4 regions of the Lysinibacillus sp. UBA5994 genome follow, and region 1 is predicted to be linked to each of the others. Evidence: riboswitches for the same ligand, from Rfam matches in the RefSeq annotation. Region 1 holds a riboswitch; each other region holds the start of a gene.
What was found. Region 1 has a riboswitch for cobalamin ahead of cobT (nicotinate-nucleotide--dimethylbenzimidazole phosphoribosyltransferase). Riboswitches for the same ligand answer to the same signal wherever they lie in the genome.
Positions count from the first base shown of each region.

Region 2: it holds a riboswitch for cobalamin, as region 1 does, so the genes downstream of both, B3D98_RS04590 (ABC transporter substrate-binding protein) here and cobT (nicotinate-nucleotide--dimethylbenzimidazole phosphoribosyltransferase) in region 1, are expected to answer to the same signal.
Region 3: it holds a riboswitch for cobalamin, as region 1 does, so the genes downstream of both, B3D98_RS01850 (FecCD family ABC transporter permease) here and cobT (nicotinate-nucleotide--dimethylbenzimidazole phosphoribosyltransferase) in region 1, are expected to answer to the same signal.
Region 4: it holds a riboswitch for cobalamin, as region 1 does, so the genes downstream of both, B3D98_RS04580 (hypothetical protein) here and cobT (nicotinate-nucleotide--dimethylbenzimidazole phosphoribosyltransferase) in region 1, are expected to answer to the same signal.

Region 1 is NZ_DJAU01000050.1:67,868-70,074, reverse strand. Features, by position in the region: gene cobT (nicotinate-nucleotide--dimethylbenzimidazole phosphoribosyltransferase) at 1-844, opposite strand, end outside; cobalamin riboswitch at 937-1,112, opposite strand; gene B3D98_RS15310 (response regulator) at 1,527-2,207, opposite strand, start outside.
Region 2 is NZ_DJAU01000012.1:377,516-379,722, reverse strand. Features, by position in the region: gene B3D98_RS04590 (ABC transporter substrate-binding protein) at 1-924, opposite strand, end outside; cobalamin riboswitch at 1,091-1,277, opposite strand; gene B3D98_RS04585 (elongation factor G) at 1,460-2,207, shown strand, end outside.
Region 3 is NZ_DJAU01000005.1:44,569-46,775, forward strand. Features, by position in the region: gene B3D98_RS01850 (FecCD family ABC transporter permease) at 1-877, opposite strand, end outside; cobalamin riboswitch at 1,024-1,210, opposite strand; gene B3D98_RS01855 (biotin transporter BioY) at 1,364-1,960, shown strand; gene B3D98_RS01860 (YdhK family protein) at 2,064-2,207, shown strand, end outside.
Region 4 is NZ_DJAU01000012.1:374,236-376,442, forward strand. Features, by position in the region: gene B3D98_RS04575 (GNAT family N-acetyltransferase) at 1-577, opposite strand, end outside; cobalamin riboswitch at 789-972, shown strand; gene B3D98_RS04580 (hypothetical protein) at 1,199-1,954, shown strand; gene B3D98_RS04585 (elongation factor G) at 2,091-2,207, opposite strand, start outside.

The DNA of each region.
Region 1 (2,207 bases):
CTTTTGGTTCGAGCTTATAAGCAATGAGGGAGGCTATAGTCGAAATAAATCCATCAATGACAACGGGTTTACGATGGGCAGCAGCGCCAAGAATAATACCTGTCATCGCCCCTATCTCTAACCCTCCAACCTTAGCCAGAACATCAATAACATCATTTGGATTAGGCTTATTTAAGGTAATTGCTTTTTCAATAACTGCCGCTTTATAGGCAATGCCTCCTTGGCCTACTCCTGCACCAAACCCCGTTACTTCGATAGGGTTGCATCCCGTCAAAACAGCTAATATCGCAGCACTTGGTGTTGTATTGCCGATGCCCATTTCTCCAGTCCCAAGTACATCAGCACCTTTTATGATTTCCTCAGTGGCCACACGGATTCCTACTTCTATCGATTGAATGGCTTCTTGTTTGGCCATAGCTGGACCTTGTGCCATGTTATCTGTACCATATTTAATTTTATGAATAATGACACCTGCATCAAGTGGAATATCTTCTTTTACACCCACATCTACTGTGACCACCTTTGCATTGGTAATCCCAGCAATCGCACAAACGCCTGTACCCCCCTTAGGAAAATTTAATGTTTGAAAGACCGTAACATCTTGTGGATTCGTGGTTACACCTTCCTCGCAAACACCATGATCTGCAGCACAGACAATCATCACTTTTTTGTCGACCATCGGATATAATTGTCCTGTTATACCAGAGAGCTGTACGGCAAGTGATTCTAGTTTACCCAAGCTACCTGGGGGCTTACAAAGCGCATCAATCCGCTTTCTAGCTTGCTCCATACTTTTCATATCAGCCCCCTGAATGTTTTGAATCGTGTCTTGTAATAATTGCATGATTATTTCTCCTCTCGTTCTCATTAAGACAAAATAAAAAGTCTGTAGTTTATTGTCATGACAAATAAACTACAGACTTTTCCATCATCTATATCTTCTAAAGCATGTAGGCAGGTCTCCTGGCTCAAGTTCAACACCTCATAGTACCTTCCCAGCAATTTGCTAGTGGCATACACTATGAAATTCCCTTATACAGTGGCGGGTCCGCTAAAGCTTTTCACTTTATTCCCTATTCTCCCTAATGGGCACCTATTGCTTTTATGTAATTTCTTTTAATTTACTACAAAGCTTTCTTGCTATCAATACGAAACAATTAAAGTAAAGTATTTTTATTTGGAGCTATTTCACATAGTTCCTATAACTATTGAATAGAAACCAATATTGTTAGCGAGTCAATATAGTTTAAAATGAATACACTTTGCCCCTTCAAATGACTATTCTCAAAAAAAGATGAGCCTATACCGGGATGGCTAATGCCAAACATAAGTAAAAGAATAGATTTAACATCGATATACATGATTTAAAATTTACTAGTTACTAAAGTCTGAGAAATAACATTGTTAAAGATTGCAGAATTTTTTTAACAAGCTCTTTTAACACACACAATTTGTCAACTCTCTTCTGGTTCCTACTTTCTACATGTTTAGCCTATAAAGAACGAATCTACAGTACATCATTCTTTCTATTTTTTTATGGATCGATATTTAGCAGGTGTCATACCAACATATTTTTTAAATACTTTACTAAAATATTCTTCATTGCTATAACCTACTAATAAAGCAATTTCATTATTTCTTTTATCACTATAATCTAATAGCTGCTTAGCTTTGTTAATTCTAAGTTCATTTAATAGGTGGATAAAATTTTTATCAATGCTTTTTTTTATTAATATACTTAAATTTGCTTGGCTTTTGTTAAAGATGTTTGATAAATAATTCAAATCTAGTTGCGGATCATCAAAATGCGTATAAATATAATCGACTATTTTTTTACCTAAATTATCCCTATTGCCATGTAAGTTAAGTATTTTATCGACGAGTGGCATGATATAGTTATTTACTATTTTTGATAAATTGGCTTCTTTAATCATTTGATGTTGGATACCAATTATTTTTTGAGCGCGATGATATGTTTCCAAGCAATTGAAATAGATACTATATTGTAATAAAAACATAATCATGATTTCTAACCTCTGCTGAAAACCAATATTTTTATTTTGTAAAACCACAATAAATTCTTTTAATTTTAATTCATCTGTAAAGATTTGATTATCAAAAATGGATTTTCTTTTATTTAGCACAGTGCTATCAGTATTTAGATGCCTCTTTAGAAGCAACTCCAGCACAGCTTGATTTAAATCATG
Region 2 (2,207 bases), on a different contig from region 1:
CGCTGCTGAAAGTGGCAGGATGACAAAGCGCTCATTTTTGACCGCTTCCATCTCCTTTAAGGCTGGATCATTTTTTAAGAATTGGATCTTTTGGTCTGCCGTTGTTTCACCGTAATCAATCACGACAACTACCTCTGGGTTGCGGTCTACTGCATCTTCCTTCGACACAGTTGTCCAGCCTGATTCCACATCACCAAAGATATTTTGTCCACCCGCGATTGTCACAAGCTCATTCATAAAGTTTTGACCAGCTGTAAATACATCCTTTTCACCGCTATCAAACACAAGAACACGTAATTTTTCGCTATCTTTTGGTAATTTAGCTTGTACTGCCTCTACATCTTTCGTCATTTGCTCAATTAAAGCTTCGCCACGATCCTCAATACGGAAAATCTTCGCGATATTGCGAATATCAGTGAAAATATCCTCTATTGTTGGCTTTGTCATGTTGGAAGCCGTATGTAAATACGTATGGATGCCTAATTCTTCAAGCTCTTCTGGTGTGCCTACACCCTTTTCGCCAAAGCCACTTTTCCAGCCAGCATATAGGAAATCTGCCTCGGCATCGATGACTTGCTCCTTCGTTGGGTATTGATCGGAAAGAACAGGGACCTTATCGTATGCCTCTTGCAGTGGTTCATAGATTTTATCATCTAAGTAAGCTGTCCCTACCATAGAATCCTCTAAACCAAGTGCTAACATAATTTCTGTCACATGTTGATTTAAGCTAATCGCTTTTGTTGGTGCTTCCGTATATGTTTGAGTTGTGTCATTATTTTTAATGGTTACTTCTGCTGCCGCCTCAGATGGCTCAACCTTTTCACCTTGTGCAGCTGATTCCGTTTTGTCCTTTGCGTTACAAGCCCCTAAAACAGCGACCAAGGCAATGATCATCATCAGCCATATACTTTTCCATTTCTTCATGTCCTTTTCTCCTTTGCTGTTAAAATATAGAAAGAAATCAGAGACTTCTTTACTACTAAGGTAGTTGGAAGGGCATAAAAAAACCCTCTTGTCGCCAAGAGAGTAGCATAGTGAAATAACGGTATCATTATTACCTTCATCACTATCCCCATCCTCGTGGTTCTTAGTCAAAAAATACATACTGGCAGGTATCCTGGCTTAGGTTCATCATCTATACGCCTTCCCATAGTTTCACTACAGTGGCATGCTGTATAGACTCCCCATTTACAGTTGCGGGACAGCATCGGAATTGCACCGATTTCCCTTTTAAGCAAATGACAAATGCCATTTGCACCAATACGTTCTATAATGGTCAATACTATTGATAGACTAGCAGAAGAAAATTTATCGCGCAATCAGTAGTATGACACTAAAAGTATAATCATCATTATATTAGCACTATTTTGACATAAAGACGAACTATTTTACAAGAAATATAGAAGCTAGTATTCTGTTACAATAAAAAGATAGCATTCTATAGAAACGAGGATTTCTTATGTACAAAACAATAGGTGTACTTGCGCACGTGGATGCAGGAAAAACGACCTTCTCTGAGCAAGTGCTTTTTCATACAAATAGTATTCAAGCACGGGGGCGAGTTGATCATCAGGATACCTTTCTTGATCATCATGAGCTAGAGCGCAGACGAGGCATTACGATATTTGCCGAGCAAGGGCGCATGAATATTGGCGATGATACATACACATTGATTGATACGCCAGGGCATGTCGATTTCTCCCCTGAGATGGAGCGTGCTATTCGTGTGATGGATTATGCCATTATTATCATTAGCGCTGTCGAAGGGATACAGGGCCATACAGAAACAGTGTGGCAACTTTTACGTCAATACCATGTCCCTACCTTCTTCTTTATCAATAAAATGGATCGTGAGGGTGCCAATATGGAGGCTGTCATCAGACAGCTTCGCAAAGATTGCTCTCAGCATGTTTTGTTCATCGATGAGCCACTGCGAGCAGACTATGTATCAAATAATATTATGGAATGGCTGGCGGAGCGCGACGAAAAATTGCTTGATGCCTTTCTAAATGAGTCATTGGAGCATGAACAGTGTCTTGCTCAATTAAAGGAAATGATTAAAAATGAAGGTGCCTTCCCTTGCTTTGCTGGCTCGGCCTTAAAGGATGAGGGCATTCAGGAATTTCTTGACCAGCTCCCGCTGTTAACGGCTTCCCATTTTGACAAGGATGCCCCGTTTGAGGGCGAGGTTTTTAAGATTCGTCATG
Region 3 (2,207 bases), on a different contig from region 1:
GTATTACGTATTTATAGTTTGAGCCCACAATTAAACGCACAATATGGGGAATAATCAATCCCACAAATCCTATAGAACCACTAACTGCGACAAGCACACCTGTTAATAGAGATACTAGTAGTATTAACTGAATACGGAATTGCTGAAGATTAACGCCTAATGTCACTGCCGCCTCTTCTCCTAGTAATAATAAATTTAAATTGCGATAGTGTAGCCACAGTAGCCCAAATACAACCAAGAATACGAAAGCTGGAATCACAATATTATTCCATTTGGCTCCAGCTAAACTACCTAGCATCCAAAACATAACAGCCTTTAAGGCCCCTTCTTGCTTTGACATCATTAAAATAAAGTTAGAGATAGACGTTAAGATAAAGGACACAGCCATGCCTGCCAATAGCAAGCGGAAAATAGAGACACGTCCCCCAACACGTGATAAGAAAAAGACAAGTGCAATGGCAAGTAATGAACCAAGGAATGCGGATACTGAAAGAGCGTAAATACCTAAAAATGAAAAGGCTCCTAAAATAATCACAGAAGTAGCTCCGACAGCTGCCCCTGAAGAAATCCCTAGAATATACGGGTCTGCAATAGAATTACGTACTAGTGCCTGAATGGCTGCCCCTGCAATAGCTAACCCCGCTCCTACTATCGCAGCTAGCAAAACACGAGGTGCTCTTATTTGCCAGATGATGATTTCCTGAGAGCGACTCCAATCTTGCTCGATCGAATTTTGTATAAAAGGAATTTTAGAAAGAATAACTTTCCATACATATAACGGTGTAACTGAAACTGAGCCAACCATTACAGCAAAGGTCATTGAAACAATTAATACCATGAAAAGTACGAAGGAAAATAACATAAATTTTTTATTCATCTGTTTTAAACTCCTACTGAATATTGATGAATGAAGCAATAAAAAAAGGTATCCCATGCGAAAATGCGCATAGAAATACCCAAGATTAAACAAAGTCAGAAAAATATCCAGCTATTGTCCGTAATTGCTTGCATCCTCGTGGGCATTACAGGTATTACTAAATGGCAGGTCTCCTGGCTTCGATTCACTATCCTATAATTGCCTTCCCATTCTTAAACAGTGGCAAATCATATTATAGGATTCCTCGTTACAGTTGCGGGACAGCGTCGGACTTCCACCGACTTCCCTTTTAAGTGACATTCAAAATGTCACACCAATAGTATTTGAAGTTATAAAATTGTGACGGTTCTATCATACATTTTTATAGATAGATAGTCTACTTCAATTTAATTCAGCAATTGAGTTAACTAATATAAATAATAAAGTTGACACAAATACATTCGTTTTTTACACTAGCAGTAATAACTTATAAAACGAGGTGAAATCATGGCAACTGTTACACAACATAGTCACCATAAGTTAAGAACTGTTGACATTACCTACATTGGATTATTTACAACGTTAATGATGGTGGGTGCTAATATCACTTCCTTTGCACCTTTTATGGTAGTTGGTGGTGTACCCATTACGCTTCAAACCTTCTTTGCAATTTTAGCAGGGCTTATTCTTGGTAGTAGAAAAGGTGCGCTCGCCTGCACAATTTATATGTGCGTAGGATTGGCAGGAGCTCCTGTCTTTGCTCGTTTCGGGGGTGGAATTGGCCAAATTTTAAGCCCTACCTTTGGGTTTATTATTACATTTATATTTGCGGCATTTGTTGCGGGGTTAATCGTAGAACGAAGCGGAACAAAGAAAAGTTTTATCGTAGCTGCTTTGGTAGCAACGGCTATAAATTATTTGATAGGAACAAATTGGATGTTTTTTGCCTATAAGCTATGGGCAAGTGCGCCAGAGAATTTTTCATATAAGCTCGCTTGGCTTTGGATGATTCCTCCACTACCAAAAGATATTATTTTAGCTATTTTTGCTGGTATCTTCGCCCATAGATTACAAAAAACATTGAAGATCATGCCCATTCAATAGCATATCTCCCCGCCAGACTAGAGAAATGTTTTTCATAGGTTATATCCATCGTTTCTGCACATTTATTTGCTACATTAGGAGCACATAGTGAGGAGGATATCATATGAAATTCAATAAAAGATGGTCAGTCGGACTATTATCAGTAGTCGCTCTAATTAGTTTATCGGCTTGTACAGAGGATCAAACAAAACCTGCGTCCACTTCTAATGAAGCTGCTGAAGAAATGGATCATTCTACAATGAACCAT
Region 4 (2,207 bases), on a different contig from region 1:
AGCTATGTTTACTGTCGATTAATAATCCCGTAGCGATAGGTATTTCCTTTATACAACCAATAAACATGCGAGCATTTGATGCTAGTTTTTCCTGTGAGAATTGATGAAAGTAAATTTCTAATGCATCTCTTTCTGCTGTTTCTCCAAATAAACTTAGAAAAACTTCCTTATATTGTAGAAGCTCTTCCTTGTTACTTACTTCTGTGATGGTAAGATAATTGGAAATTCGTGGACCTGTGTGAAGTGTATGGTCAAGCTTCATCATCATATTTCGTTCAGCTTCCTGTAAATTGCAGTCTTTTATCAGTTGTAGCCAATCATCGCTTAGATAGTTGGCATCCACCCACGTGCTGAAGGGAAGTTTATTCACAATGAAATGATTAATCCTTTGTTTAAGATGATTTTCCTTATGAATTATAGGCGATTTCGCTACTAACAAATTAAATGTATCAGTTGGAATATTTGTATTGGCTATGACAAAATGAGCTTCCTCTATAATTTGTCCAGAAACGGCTCCAGTAAATAGTTTCATTTTTTCCTCTAAATTACTCGTTACTAATTGTTGACTTGTTTTCATATTTTTCATCCTTCCACTATTAGAAGTTCACTATCTTTCATTATAAAGTCAATGAAAGATAAAAAATACGCAGTTCACCTTTTTTATATCCCCCTCTAACTTTATTAGTAGTTTGGAAAATATTGTGATATTTGACTTTGGAAAAACACTACTTTACAATTGATTTTAGTAATCTAATAGGAATGTGCTTATACTCATTCCTATGACAACTGAATAACGTGTAGTAATAGGTGTAAATTGCGTGCAATTTGCTTAAAAGGGAAGTCGGTGTGAATCCGACACTGTCCCGCAACTGTAAATGTGAGCGACTTTTCAGCAACCACTGTCAAATGATGGGAAGGGGAAAAGTGGCGATGACCATGAGTCAGGATACCTGCCTGTTATGAGTACACACCATAAACCTACGAGGAATAGGAGGTGGCATGTTGACAAAACAGAATGCTCTGTTCGTCACAGTACGTCAAACGCCCATAGTAAATGAAAGGGTTCATAATCGAACTCGTTCACACATACTTAGGGTTTGTTTGGCATTGTGTGATGAAAGAAGATAAAATGAAGGATTTCCTCAAAAGTAGGGAGTCCTTTTTGTTTTGAAAATATGTACGCAAAGGGGATGCACGTATGACAAATATTCATGTAACGACAATGTTGGAAACGCCTTATGAAGATCTGAACATTTGTAAGCAACCACGCACAGAAGTTGCCAAGAAAGCGAAAACAAGAATGGTGGTCGAGTCTCTGATCGATCAATTATTAGCAACGAAGCTGATTCGCAATGATCGCTTCTTTGAGCAAATCTTATATAATAAAGAAATTATTTGGATACAAAATGGGGATGTGGACGGTCATCTTTTAGCGAAAGCAGCCATAGCAGATGAACTAAAAACAAAGACGAATAGTTTTATGATGTACATGCCGACCAATCCGATTGTCTATGAGGTCAACGGAGAAGCGTATCACTTAATTACGCGCATTGATTCTACACGCGCAAAGCCCAACCTCGACCGTCTATCATTGGAGCCAAAGCCTGTTTTAAGTGCTGCTCGTGTCAATGACTTATTATGCTCGATTGTCATGCGCTTTTACGAAACATATTTATATGATTTAGCATCTCATCATGACAAACTCATTGCATTTGTGCAGCAGGAATATGCCCAATTTATTGAAGCGGTGCAAGCGTTAAATGATTATCATTTCAACTGGCATCCACGTGGCAACGGTCACGAGCTTTTACTGCAATTAATTGATCATCTACAACTATTAAAAAGTCAACCTGGTAAGGTACTAATTGATTTTACGAACAAGCATGACTATGTAATAGTTGAACCCGCATATTTGTTGGACAATCCAACAAAGAAAGCTGTCGGTGCACTATAAAAACAAGCCCTCCATTTTTTGGAGGGCTTGTAATATCTTATGGCAGGGTAGAGATATATTGATGCCCAAGCAAGAAATACCCGCGCTAGAGCGATGGATACCCGTGGAAGCCGAGGAAATACCAGAAGTGCCCACCCTACAGGCAATGCATGGCTGCCTGTGCTTCTTGCCATGGAACCGAATATCCTTTGCCCTTAGCACAAAAAATACTAGAGGAACTATACTCAGGGTCGGCATTTTTATCATAGCCAAT